Hyalangium gracile: one gene and its partner. The protein of the gene in region 2 interacts with the protein of the main gene of each other region in a pairwise test. Links are inferred from orthologs where the notes say so. Each region holds a gene or a part of one and is shown on either strand. Other genes may lie near its edges.

Region 1 (5,198 bases), on a different replicon or contig from region 2:
CCAGCAAGTCATAGCTGGCGATGCGCTCCTCGGGAGTCGCCCCGGGCGCCTGGGTGGCCAGCCGCAGCTTCTCGGCGGCACGCTCGTAGCGCAGGGACTGGTAGAGGGCACGCCCCTCATCGAGCTGAGGGTTGGCGGCAACGAGCCATGTGGCGACAGACAGCAGCGACAGCATCCTGTCCTCAGTCCAACGAAGGGGCCTCGAGTCTATATCGCGCACGCATACCGAGTCCCTTTTACCCCCCCTCGGGTTTCCCCCCTCGCGCGCCTGTCCCACTCCGAGGACATGTGGCGCGCGCGCGCATACTCCAAGGCCGCTTCAAGAGCACATGAGCGCCTTGTGTTTTCAGCCACTTACCGTTGGCCCGAGGCTTGTAGTGGAGTCCGTGCAGATGAGGGCGGCCTTCGCCGAGGACCGGAGCGCCGACCTGGCAGTCCAGCAGAAACGCAGCTTGCCCTGCCCGCCTGCCAGTGAGGGGGGAGTCGGGTGTGACGGCCGAAGGGGGTTCCCGCTCGCGAGTGGGAGCCCCCTTTGTGTTTCCGCACCCGGTCAGGGCGCGCACCGGGACTCGCAGCCCCCATCGAGCGACTCCCACACCCGCACATCATCCACGTAGTAGGCGGTGCCATCGGCGGTGTCCGCCGAGGTGCGGAAGTTGATGGAGTAGTTGTAGGTGGCGTTCAGGGAGATGCCGTAGAGGAACAGGTGCCAGGCATCATCCGTGAGGGTCTGCTTGTCTCCCCGGGTGTCGAGGCTCGAGTCGTAGCCGCTCGAGCTGAAGCGCCGCGGGTAGAGCCGCAGCTCTCCGGCCACGCTCCCCCGGTTCATCCAGGCGGCCACGCAGTAGGTGGGGCCCACGCGGACCTTCGACGCGAGCAGGTTCTCGCTCAGCTGGGCCCCGAAGAAGTCATCCGACTGGCTGGTGTCCCTCTGCACCTGCAGCGCGCCCGTCCCCGTGCGCACCCGGGCGGAGCTCCGGGAGAGGCGCCCGGCGCCGGTCTCCGCGTAGTCGTTCACCTCCACGGCCTGCTCGAAGCCCCCCGCAGGCAGGAGGTTGGGAGGACAGCCCGCATCCAGGGGGCTCCCGCCATCCACCATGCCGGTGCCTCCATCCCCCGCGCCCCCATCCCCGGGGCCCGCGTCGGGCAGGGTGCCCCCGTCGCCGCCGCCTCCATCCGTGGAGCCTCCGTCGACGGAGCCTCCGTCCATCCCGCCATCCGTTCCCCCGGGCCCCTCGCACACCGGCACCTCGGAGGCGAGCTGGCACGTGCCGCGGCAGCACGTCAGCTCCGCGTCCTCGCACCCGTGCTCCGCGTCACACGGGCGGCCCACCAGCTCATGGGGCTCCGGCAGACAGCTGGCGATCAGCACGACGGACGTGGCGATCCCCAGCGAAAGGAGCGTCAGCAGCAGGGGGGAGCGGTTCACGGCCCGCAACCCTACCACGCGCAGGTCTCCCCCTCCCCCGGGCCCGAGGGGGGCGCGAGCGACGTTCCGGGAAAAGTCGCCCCAGGGGCTGAAATCGGATAGAGGCCGGCCCGCAATGCTCGTCTCGCTCGTCATCCCCGTCTACAACGAGAGCTCCACGCTGGCGGAGCTGCTGCGCCGTTGCATCGCCGTGGACTTCCCCAAGGAGCTGGTCATCGTCGATGACTGCTCGCGGGACGGCAGCCGCGAGTTCCTCCAGGAGCTGTCGGAGAAGGGTCTGGAGGTGCTGGGCGGCACCCCGCGCAACCGCAACGAGGTGCGCGTGCTCTTCCAGCCGCGCAACCAGGGCAAGGGCGCGGCGCTGCGGCGCGGCTTCCAGGAGGCCACCGGGGACATCATCATCGTCCAGGACGCGGACCTGGAGTACGACCCGAGGGACATCCCCCGCGTCATCCAGCCCATCCTGGATGGCGAGGCGGACGTCGTCTACGGCAGCCGCTTCACGGGCACGCCGCGGCGGGTGCTCTACTTCTGGCACACGGTGATGAACAACGTCCTCACCACGCTCTCCAACATGACCAGCGGGCTGAACCTCACGGACATGGAGACCTGCTACAAGGCCTTCCGCTCCGAGGTGCTGCGCTCGGTCACCGTGGACGAGGACCGGTTCGGCTTCGAGCCGGAGATCACCGCCAAGATTTCCCGCGGCAACTGGCGCGTCTACGAGGTGCCCATCAGCTACCACGGGCGCACCTACGAGGAGGGCAAGAAGATCGGCTGGAAGGACGGCGTGCGCGCCCTCTACGTCATCGCCAAGTACGCCGTGAAGCGCTAGGCGCTGTTCACCCCAGGACAGTGCGGGAAGGGCTGTGGGCTGGCGGACAGCGCAAGCTGCCGGCCGGGGCGCCGGATCGAGCAGCCGGGAACACCGTGCCATTGGACCGGTGGGTAGGCATGCCCGGCCCTCGGACGATTCCTAATGTCCGAGTGTGCTAGCGAGATTCCTTCTCTACGGGTGTGCGGGCTGGGTGCTCGAGGTGTGCTTCACCGGGACGAGCGCGGCGATCTTCCAGAAGGACTCCCACGGGACGGCCAAGACGTACCTGTGGATGCACCCCATCTACGGGGCCACGGCCCTGGGGCTGGAGTTCCTGCATGACCGGCTGCGCTTCCTGCCCCGGGCCGTGCGAGCGCTTGCCTACACGGCCGTCATCTTCGGGGCCGAGTACACCACCGGCTGGCTGCTGCGCCGGGCGCTCGGCCGCTGTCCATGGGACTACAGTCAGCGGGGGTGGAGCGTGAAGGGGCTCGTCCGCCTGGATTACTTCCCCTTCTGGTACGGGGCGGCGCTGCTGTTCGAGCCGGCCCGCGAGGCGCTCCTGAGCGTCACCAGCGAGGCCCTGCGCCAGACGCCCGAGTTCCGCCACGCCGTCCGGGACGGCCAGGTGCTGCCGCCCCCCCATGCCGGCCCCGTGGAGTTGGAGGCGGGGGCTACCGGGGCGACGTTCCAGGGGGCCCTGGCGGCCGAGAAGCAGGAGGAGGCGCAGCAGGAGCTCCCCCTGGGAGCGGACGCCCTCCCCTCGCCGGTAGGCTGAAAAGCTCTTCCCTGGCTGATTGCCTTCCAGCCCACGGTCTTTTCTAGAGGTGGGTTTTCTTCCCGCACCGCTCGCCACGTAGTAGTACCTTCACGATTCGCGGTGTTTGGTTCACCTGGGGAAATTCCGCAGGACTCCCGAAAGTTTCCGCCCCCGTATGTTCGACTGGCTCCACACCCTCTTCTCGCGTGACCTGGCAATCGACCTGGGCACGGCGAACACGCTCATCTACATCCGCGGACAGGGCATCGTCTCGAACGAACCCTCCGTGGTGGCCGTCCAGCAGGACGCTCGTGGCGGCAAGAAGGTGCTCGCGGTGGGCAAGGAGGCCAAGGAGATGCTCGGGAGGACCCCGGGCAACATCGTGGCCATCCGTCCGATGAAGGACGGAGTCATCGCGGACTTCGAAATTACCGCGGCGATGCTGCGCTACTTCATCCAGAGCGCGCACAACCGCCGCACGCTCGTCAACCCGCGCATCATCATCGGCATCCCCTCGGGCATCACCGAGGTGGAGCGGCGCGCGGTGCGCGAGGCGGCGGCCAACGCGGGCGCCCGCGAGGTGTACCTCATCGAACAGCCCATGGCCGCGGCGATTGGCGCGGGGCTGCCGGTGACGGAGCCCAGCGGGAACATGATCGTCGACATCGGCGGCGGCACCTCGGACGTGGCCGTCATCAGCCTGGCCGGCATCGTGTTCGCCAAGAGCGTGCGCATCGGCGGCGACAAGCTGGACGAGGCGATCATCCAGTACGTCAAGCGCAAGTACAACCTGCTCATCGGCGAGCGCACGGCCGAGGCCATCAAGATGGGCATCGGCACGGCGTACCCGACCGACGAAGTGATGACCATGGAGATCAAGGGACGCGATCTCGTGGCGGGCGTGCCGCGCACGCTGACGGTGAGCAGCGACGAGGTGCGTGACGCGCTGGCCGAGCCGGTGAACGGCATCGTCGAGGCGGTGAAGCTGACGCTGGAGCGCACGCCGCCGGAATTGGCCGGTGACATCGCCGACCGCGGCATCGTGCTGGCCGGTGGCGGCGCGCTGCTGAAGAACCTGGACACGCTGCTGCGCGAGGAGACGGGCCTGCCGGTGTTCCTGGCGGAGGATCCGCTCTCGGCGGTGGTGATTGGCGCGGGCAAGGCGCTGGAGTCCCTGGACATCCTGCGCCAGGTCACCCAGCCGGGCTGAGCGCCCTCACGGCGCGGGCCAGGGCCGGGGGATGCGATTCCCCGGCGCCGGGGGCGCGGACACTGCGTCTGCACGCCTGGACGGAGTGTTCTGGATGACCTGGATGTGGAGGCGGTGAGAGGGCGCGGGCGCGGTGAAGGCGGGCGTCTGGGTGCTCTCGAGCCAGGCGGAGTCGTCGGAGCCGGCATCGAGCGCGCGGCGGGCCATGCCACCCAGCATGTCGGTCCAGCGGGCGTAGGCCTGCTCCACGAAGCGGTTGTAGTTTATCTCGCGGGCGCGAACGAGGTAGGCGGCGGCCTGCAGGCCCGGCGGCAGCAGAGGGAAGTCCGGCTTCACCGTGCCTTCGCGCACGTAGGTGTCCAGCGCGTCGCGGGCGCCCATCAGCGTGAGGCTCGAGCCGAAGAGGCGGTCCGCGGCCTGCGCCTCTCCGCGACGTGAGAGCTCCAGGGCGAGCACCGCGGCGGTCTCCACATCCAGGCGGAGCAGCACCTTCTCGGAGGCCGCGATGGCGCGCTGCACGGCCTTGTCCATGTCCTTCAGGACGGCCCGGGTGAGCGCGAGGGCGTCATGGGCCGCGGGGTCCTTGACCGCCTTCATGTCTTGGTCTGTGACGTTTCCCTCTCCGGTGAGGAGGGACAGGAGCGCCATGCGCTCCGGAGAGTCCTTGATGGCGGAGGGGATGAGATCGCGCGCGACGTACTGGGTGCCTCGGGGTCCCGCCACATGGGCCAGGCGGCCAGCGAGGACGGTGTAGTCCCAGGTGACGTGGCGGGGGTCCTCCGCGAACCTGCGCACCTCCAGGGAAGCCTCCGGCACCTGCTTCAGGAAGAGCATGGCGCGCACGCGCAGCTCCAGGTCCGCCAGCGACTCGGGAGCCTTGACGAGCGCCCGGTCGAACAGCTCCAGCGCCTCCTGGGGATAGCCGTCGGAGAGGCGGAGGCGGCCCTGCGCACGCATCGCCTCGGGGGACTCGGGGAAGCGC
Region 2 (7,452 bases):
AAGTTGGCCGTCGGGGTGAAGCGCACGTTGGAGGTGTTGAAGGTCACCGTGCCGCCCGTGGCCGGCTGGGTCGCCGCGGTGACGGTCAGCGTCTCGCCCGTGTCCGGGGCGATCGAGTCGTTGGCCAGCACGTCGAACGTCGTGACCGAGCTGTCCTCGGCCACCGTGAAGGTGTCGTCCACAGCGTTGGGCGGCGCGTTCACCTGCTCCACCACCACCGTCACCGTGCCCGTCGCCGTGCCGCCGTTGCCGTCCGACACCGTGTACTGGAACGTCACGGTCCCCGTGAAGTTGGTCGTCGGGGTGAAGCTCACCACGCCCGCGTTGAGAGTCACCGTACCGCCCGTGGCCGGCTGGGTCACGGTCGCGACGGTGAGCGTCTCGCCCGTGTCCGGCGCGAACGTGTCGTTGGCCAGCACGTTCAGCACCGTCGCCCCGCTGTTCCGGGGCACGGTGAAGCTGTCGTTCACCGCGACCGGCGGATCGTTCACCGGCGTCACCGTCACCGTCACCGTGGCCGTCGCCGTGCCGCCGCTGCCGTCCGACACCGTGTACGTGAACGTCGTGGTGCCGTGGAAGTTGTTCGCGGGCCTGAACCTGGCGATGTTCGTGTCGAAGGTGACCTGGCCATTGGCGGGCTGGGTCACGCCAATGAGGCTCAGCGTCTCGCCCGTGTCCGGCGCCGTGTTGTCATTGGCCAGCACGTTCAGATCGGTGAACCCGCTGTCCTCGTTCACCGTGAAGCTGTCTGCGGTGGCCACCGGCGGGTTGTTGCCCACCACCACCGTGACGGTGGCCGTGTCGGTGCCGCCGTTGCCGTCGGAGATCGTGTACTGGAACGTCGTCGTCCCACGGAAGTTCGCCGTGGGAGTGAAGCTGACGTTGGTGGGCGTACGCGTCACCGTGCCGTTGGCCGGCTGCGTGGTGGCGGTGATCGTCAGCGTCTCCGGACCGTCCGGCGCGCTCGTGTCGTTGGCCAGCACGTCCAGCACCGTGCCGCTGGTGTTGGCACCCACCATGAAGCTGTCCTCGACGGCATCCGGCGGGTCGTTCGTCCCGGTCACCGTCACCGTCACCGTGCCCGTCGCCGTGCCGCCATTGCCGTCCGAGAGCGTGTACGTGAACGTCGCCGTGCCGAAGAAGTTGCCCGTCGGCGTAAAGCTCACGCTCGTGGCCGTGAAGGTCACCGAGCCGCCCGCCGTCGGCTGCGTCACGCCGGTGATGGTCAGCGTCTCGCCCGTCTCCGGCCCGGAGTTGTCGTTGGCCAGCACGTTGAGCGGCGTGGCCGCGCTGTCCTCGGCCACCGTGAAGCTGTCCGGGTTGGCCACCGGCGGGTCGTTCACCGGCGCCACGTTCACCGTCACCGTGGCCGTGGCCGTCGCCGTGCCATCCGAGATCGTATAGGTGAACGTCGTGCTCCCGCTGAACTCCGCGGCGGGCGTGAACAGCACGGTGGCGCCGGTGATGGTCGCCGTGCCGTTGGTCGGCTGGGTCACCCCCGTGAGGGTCAGCGCCTCCGGGCCGTCCGGCGCGCTCGAGTCGTTGGCCAGCACATCCAGCGGCGTGGGGGTGTCCTCCTGCACCACGAAGGTGTCGGCGTTGGCCGTCGGAGGATCATTCGAGCCCGTCACCGTCACCGTCACCGTGCCCGTCGCCGTGCCGCCTCGACCGTCCGAGATCGTGTAGGTGAACGTCGTGGTGCCGAAGAAGTTGGGCGTCGGCGTGAACTGGACGATGCCGTTCGAGTGCGTCACCGTGCCCCCCGCCGGCTGCGTCAGCGCGGTGATGGTCAGCGTCTCATTGGCGTCCGGCGCCGTGCTGTCGTTGGCCAGCACGAACATGTTCGTGGCGCCGCTGTCCTCGGCCACGGTGTAGCTGTCGTTGGCGGCCGTGGGCGGGTTGTTCGGCTGTCCGACGACGCACGTCACCGTGGCCGTGTCGAAGAGCCCGTGCCCATCCGAGATCGTGTACGTGAACGTCGTGGTGCCTCGGAAGCCGGCGGTCGGAGTGAAGCTCACCCCGGTCGGGGTGAAGGTCACCGAGCCATTGGCCGGCTGGGTGACGGCGGTAATCGTCAGGGTCTCGGGCGGATCCGGCAGGTACGTGTCGTTGGCCAGCACGTCCAGCGCGTAGGCCACGGCATCACCCGGCACCGCGTAGTTGTCGTCCACCGCGTCCGGCGGGTCATTGACCTCGGGCGAGACGCTGATGGGGACGATGCGGGAGACCGCCTTGATCCCCTGGAGGCCGCTGTTGCCCAGGTCGTTGACCAACAGGATGATGCCCGTCTCTCCGTAGTAGTTGGGCGCCGGGGTGAAGCGCAGCCCGTTCAGGGCGGCGTTCATGTTGGCGAGCGTGCCTTCGAACTGCATGGACGAGTCGAACGAGCCGTCACCCTTGATGAAGGTCAGCCCCGTGGTCTGGCTGAGCGACAGCGAGCCGCGGACCGCGCCGCCCGTGATGTCCAGGGTCAGGTTGAGCTTGCGGTTGAAGACGTCCGGGTCCGCCAGGGCGATGCGGTTGCCGTTGGCCGCCGAGAAGATGATGTCGGTGTCCTCGGGGGCCGTCTGCGGCGGCACCGGGATGGGCGCGGTGATCGACGGCGCGTCGTTGATGCCGATGACCGTCTCCTCCGCATCCGAGTTGTTGCCCGGCGTGGGGTCCGCCGTCGTCGAGGAGATGGTGGCGCTCGCCTGCAGCAGGATGTCATCCTGGTTGGGCGCCTGCATGGTGAACTTGATGGTCGCCGGCTGGTTCACCGCCCACGGCGTGAAGAGCCGGCACGTCCACACATTGGCGTTCGGGCTACAGGCGAAGCCCGCCGGATCGAACGACTGGAAGAAGGCCTGGGTGGGCAGGGTGATCGCCACCGCGACGTCGGCCGCCGCGTTGGGCCCCAGGTTCACCACGTCGATCGAGTAGGTGACCGAGGACAGCTCCGCGATCGGATCGGCCGAGTCCGCGAGGAACAGCTGCAGGTTCGCGCTGTCGGCCATCATCCACGACACGTGCGCGTCGGGCTCCACCATCCAGTCAGCCTTGCTCGGCTGCTCGCGCGGAGCGACCAGCTGCTGCGGAACGGTGGATGGCTCGGGAGAAGTCTCGGGAGCGTTCAGCGACTCCGGGCCGCAGCCGACTCCCATCACTCCCATCAGGAGCAGGGGCATCAGCAAGCGAGCGTTCACGGAGCACAAAGAGGACGAAGAGGAACCCATCATGGTGGATGTTCCGGACCGGGACGGGGCCACTCCGGGGAGCGGCCTCATGCTGCGGTCGTGTCGGATCTGGGTAACGACGTGATCAGTTGGACTACTGCGGCCTACCCGAAGCGTTGCGTTAACGATTGTACCCGAGGAATGTTGATCAAAAAAAAGAGGGATCCCATTCGGGATCCCTCTTCTTGCTTTCCGGGTTTCGGGCGCGCAGTCAGGCTAGAAAATTTCCTCCAGCCACTCGCGCATCCGGCCTTTCACTTTCTTGTACACGTTCTCTTCGCGAATCCGGAACATTCGCCGGTCGAGGTGGCGAGCGCCGTAGACGACCAAGCCCACGCCGGTGGCGTACATGGGGCTCTTCACCACGTCCACCAGGCCACCGATACCGCGAGGCATACCGCGCCGCACGGGCAGTCCGAGCACCTCCTCGGCCAGCTCGGGCATGCCCGCCAGCAGCGTGGAGCCGCCGGTGATGACGACGCCCGAGGCGAGCAGGTCCTCGTAGCCGCACTTCTGGATCTCCCGGTGGACGAGCTGGAAGATCTCCTCCACGCGCGGCTCGAGGATCTCGCAGAGGATCTGCCGGCCGAGCACGCGCGGCTGGCGGCCGCCCACGCTGGGCACCTCGATGGTCTCGTCCTTGTTCACCATGGAGGCGAGCGCGCAGCCGAACTTCTGCTTGATGCGCTCGGCCTCGTGCGCCGGGGTGCGCAGGCCGATGGCGATGTCGCTGGTGAGGTTGTTGCCGCCCAGGGCGATGACGGCGGTGTGGACGATGGCGCCGCCGGAGAAGATGGCGATGTCCGTGGTGCCGCCGCCGATGTCCACCAGGCACACGCCCAGCTCCTTCTCGTCGTCGCTGAGCACGGCCTCGGCGGAGGCCAGCGGCTGCAGGACGATGTCGGCGACGTTCAGCCCGGTGCGGTTGGCGCACTTGACGATGTTCTGCGCGCTGGAGACGGCGCCGGTGACGATGTGCACCTTGGCCTCCAGCCGCACGCCCGCCATGCCCAGCGGCTCCTTGATGCCGCCCTGGTCGTCGATGATGAACTCCTGCGGCAGGACGTGGATGACCTCCCGGTCCAGCGGGATGGCCACCGCCTTGGCGGCGTCGATGACGCGGGCGATGTCCGCCTCGCGCACCTCCTTGTCCTTCACCGCGACGATGCCCTGGGAGTTGAAGCCCTTGATGTGGCCTCCGGCGATGCCCGTGTAGACGTGGGAGATCTCCGCCCCCGCCATCAGCTCGGCCTCTTCCACCGCCCGGCGGATGGAGGACACGGTCGCCTCGATGTTGACCACGACGCCCTTGCGCAACCCCTTGGAGGGGTGGGTGCCGATTCCGATGATGTCGATCCCGCTGTCGGTGAGCTCACCGACGATCGCGCAGATCTTCGTCGTGCCGATGTCGAGGCCGACGATGATCTCCCCAGACTTCTGCTTCGCCATGACCACTGCCTCCCGGTGCCCCCACTCTCGTGAAAGGGCGTTCCCTACTGCGCCGAGCTCCCGTTCCTCTCGGAGACGGGGCTCGAAAGCTTCACTGCCACCCAGCCGGGCCGAGCCCGGTTGTCCAGGTGGATGACATCCGCGGCCAGCCCCTTGGCGCTCAGCTCGCGCCGCACGCGCGCCAGGCGCGTCAGCTTGGCCTCCGTGTTCCCCTCCCCCATCAGCACCTCCTGGCCGGCCACCGTCACCAGCGCCAGGGACGTGCCCTCCACCCTCACCTCGGACAGCCGCTCGTGGCGGCCGAGCTTGAGCGCCGAGTACGAGCGCGCCACCTCCAGCGCCGCCTTCAGGCGCTCGCGCACCACGGCGGGATCCTTCACGTACGCATCGCGCTCCACGCCAGTGACGAGCGGCAGGTCCAGCCCGTCTCCGGGCGTCACCCGCTTGAAGGGCTCGCCCTCCGCGTCCAGCACGTACAAGTCGCCCAGCACCACCAGCGCCTCGGGGGTGTGCTCCACCACCTGGACGGACACGGAGGCCGGGAAGTGCCGCGTCACCTCCACGCTGCGCACCCACGGGTGCTGGAGCATGGCCTTCTCCAGCAGCGGCACTTCCATGGAGAAGAGGTTCTGTCCGAGCGCCAGGCCGGACAGCTTCACCAGCTCCGGGCGCGAGGCCCGCGTGAGGCCCGAGAAGTTCACGTCCTGCAGCTGGAAGCGCGGGGAGCTCAGCGCCCAGGCGCGCAGCTCGATGCCGCCCCAGATGAGCCCCGCCGTCAGCGCCGCGGCGAGCAGGCCCTTGAGCACGGGTGCCCCGTGCGTCCGCACGACGCCTTTCACCGCCTCCTTCTTCTGGGCGGTGTCGACGCGGCGACGGTTCTTGGACTTCCCAAAGGCCATGGAAAACAGGTCCGCATGCTGCGCCGGGTTGGATCGGCGCGCCAGTTTTTGGCTACAGGTACGTGGCTGTAGCGGAGGGGCTCAGGGAAACCCCTTATCTTCCTGGGGGAAAAGAGCGCCGGCGCGCTCTCAGGACTTGAGCGAGGCCGTCAGGAGGATGCGCTCGCACAGGGCGGGGAAGTCGATACCCCTTCCGGCGGCGATCTTCGGCAGCAGGCTCGTCTCCGTCATACCTGGCAGGGTGTTGATTTCCAGAACGTAGACGTCCCCGGACTCGGTGGCGATGACGTCCGAGCGCGACGCTCCGGAGCACCCCAGCGCCTTGTGGACGGCCAGGCACACCTCGTTGACGCGGGTGTACTGGGCCTCGGGCAGCGGCGCGGGGAAGAGGTACTTCGTCCCGCTGCCGGCCTTGTACTTGGCCTCCGCGTCGTAGAACTCGCGGGCGACGACGACTTCGATGACGCCCAGGGCCTCGTTGTCCAGCACGGCGCCCTGCACCTCGCGGCCCTTGATGAACTGCTCCACCAGGAGGAAGCCGGCGAACTTCGAGGCGTCGTCCACGGCGGCCAGGTAGGCCTCCTTCGTCTTGCAGACGTGGACGCCCACGCTGCTGCCCTCGCGGCTGGGCTTGACGACGACGGGGAACGGGAAGGGCAGCGAGTCCACGGCGGCGCGGGCGGTCGCGGCGTCGGTGAACACCTTATAAGGAGGCGTGGGGATGCCGTGGTGGGTGAAGACCTGCTTGGCGTAGACCTTCTCCATGCCCAGCGCCGAGGCGAGCACGCCGCTGCCGGTGTAGGGGATGAAGAGCGACTCGAGCAGCCCCTGGATGGAGCCGTCCTCGCCGTAGCGGCCGTGGAGGGCGATCCACGCCACATCCACCTTCTCCGCGGCCAGGCGCGCGGCGATGTCCTTGCCCACGTCGATCTCCACCACGTCGTAGCCGAGAGAGCGCAGCGCCTTGGACACGGCGGCTCCGGTGCGCAGCGACACGTCGCGCTCCGCGGACAGGCCACCCATCAGCACGCCCACGCGCTTGTTCTTCAGATCGGACTTGGACAGGACGCTCACGGAAGGAACTCCCCTACGCGTTTGACTTCGGGTTTGAGCTCGACGCCCGTCTCGGCCTTCACCCGCTCCTGCATCAGGGTGATGAGCCCGAGGACGTCGCGGGCGGCGGCACCGCCCAGGTTGACGATCCAGTTGGCGTGCAGCGTGGACACCTGGGCGCGGCCCAGGGTGTGGCCCTTGAGCTTCACCAGTTCGATGAGCCGCCCGGCGAAGTCGCCCGGCGGGTTGGTGAAGACGCTGCCGAAGTTCGGCTGGCTGAGCGGCTGCGTGCTCTTGCGGTAGCCCAGGTCCTTGTCCATGGCCGCCTTGGAGGCCACCAGGTCCCCCTTGGGCAGCCGGAAGCGCACCCGCGTCACCACGGCGCCCGGGGGCAGTTCCGAGTGACGGTAGGCGTGCGGAATCCGCGCCTTGGTGAGCCACCCCACCCCGTCCACGGTGGCCACTTCCACCGCCTCCACGACGCGGAAGCACTCGCCGTTCTTGGTGCCGGCGTTCATGGACACCGCGCCGCCGAGCGTGCCGGGGATGCCCGCGAGGAACTCGGCGCCCACCAGGCCGTTGGCGCGCATCAGGTTGATGAGCCGGACGATGGCTGCGCCCGCGCCCAGGGTGAGCGTCCCCTCCTCCGCGCCGGGCTCGACCACCTCCGGGAAGAGGTCTCCCGGCAGGCGCAGGGTGATGCCCTTCACGCCCCCGTCTCCCACGAGCGTGTTGGCGCCACCTCCGAGGATGGTGACCGGAGCGCCCTCCTCCCGAGCCAGCCGCAGCAGCGCCACGAGCGCCTCGGGGCTGCGCGGACGCACGAGCGCCTCCGC

The links. The genes of interacting proteins can lie anywhere in the genome.
Region 1: the proteins of ftsA (region 2) and KY572_RS30110 interact in binary tests that used the Escherichia coli proteins (3 or more experiments, as listed by UniProt). The link is inferred for Hyalangium gracile from one-to-one orthologs.

What each region holds. Positions count from the first base shown.
Region 1 is NZ_JAHXBG010000017.1:55,553-60,750, reverse strand. What follows is about bases 2,268-5,198. They hold KY572_RS30110 (rod shape-determining protein), read left to right. Parts: upstream 2,268-3,181; coding sequence 3,182-4,216; downstream 4,217-5,198. Other genes in these bases: KY572_RS30105 (tetratricopeptide repeat protein), read right to left, coding at 4,223-5,198; KY572_RS30115 (putative ABC transporter permease), read left to right, coding at 2,419-3,024. Also shown: KY572_RS30130 (hypothetical protein), read right to left, coding at 1-175; KY572_RS30125 (hypothetical protein), read right to left, coding at 551-1,429; KY572_RS30120 (glycosyltransferase family 2 protein), read left to right, coding at 1,545-2,264. UniProt on the Escherichia coli protein: Forms membrane-associated dynamic filaments that are essential for cell shape determination. Acts by regulating cell wall synthesis and cell elongation, and thus cell shape.
Region 2 is NZ_JAHXBG010000012.1:37,040-44,491, reverse strand. The notes cover bases 2,549-5,466. They hold ftsA (cell division protein FtsA), read right to left. Parts: upstream 4,665-5,466; coding sequence 3,432-4,664; downstream 2,549-3,431. Other genes in these bases: KY572_RS24320 (cell division protein FtsQ/DivIB), read right to left, coding at 4,709-5,466; KY572_RS24330 (Ig-like domain-containing protein), read right to left, coding at 2,549-3,215. Also shown: more of KY572_RS24330, read right to left, coding at 1-2,548; more of KY572_RS24320, read right to left, coding at 5,467-5,563; KY572_RS24315 (D-alanine--D-alanine ligase), read right to left, coding at 5,693-6,586; murB (UDP-N-acetylmuramate dehydrogenase), read right to left, coding at 6,634-7,452. UniProt on the Escherichia coli protein: Essential cell division protein that assists in the assembly of the Z ring. May serve as the principal membrane anchor for the Z ring.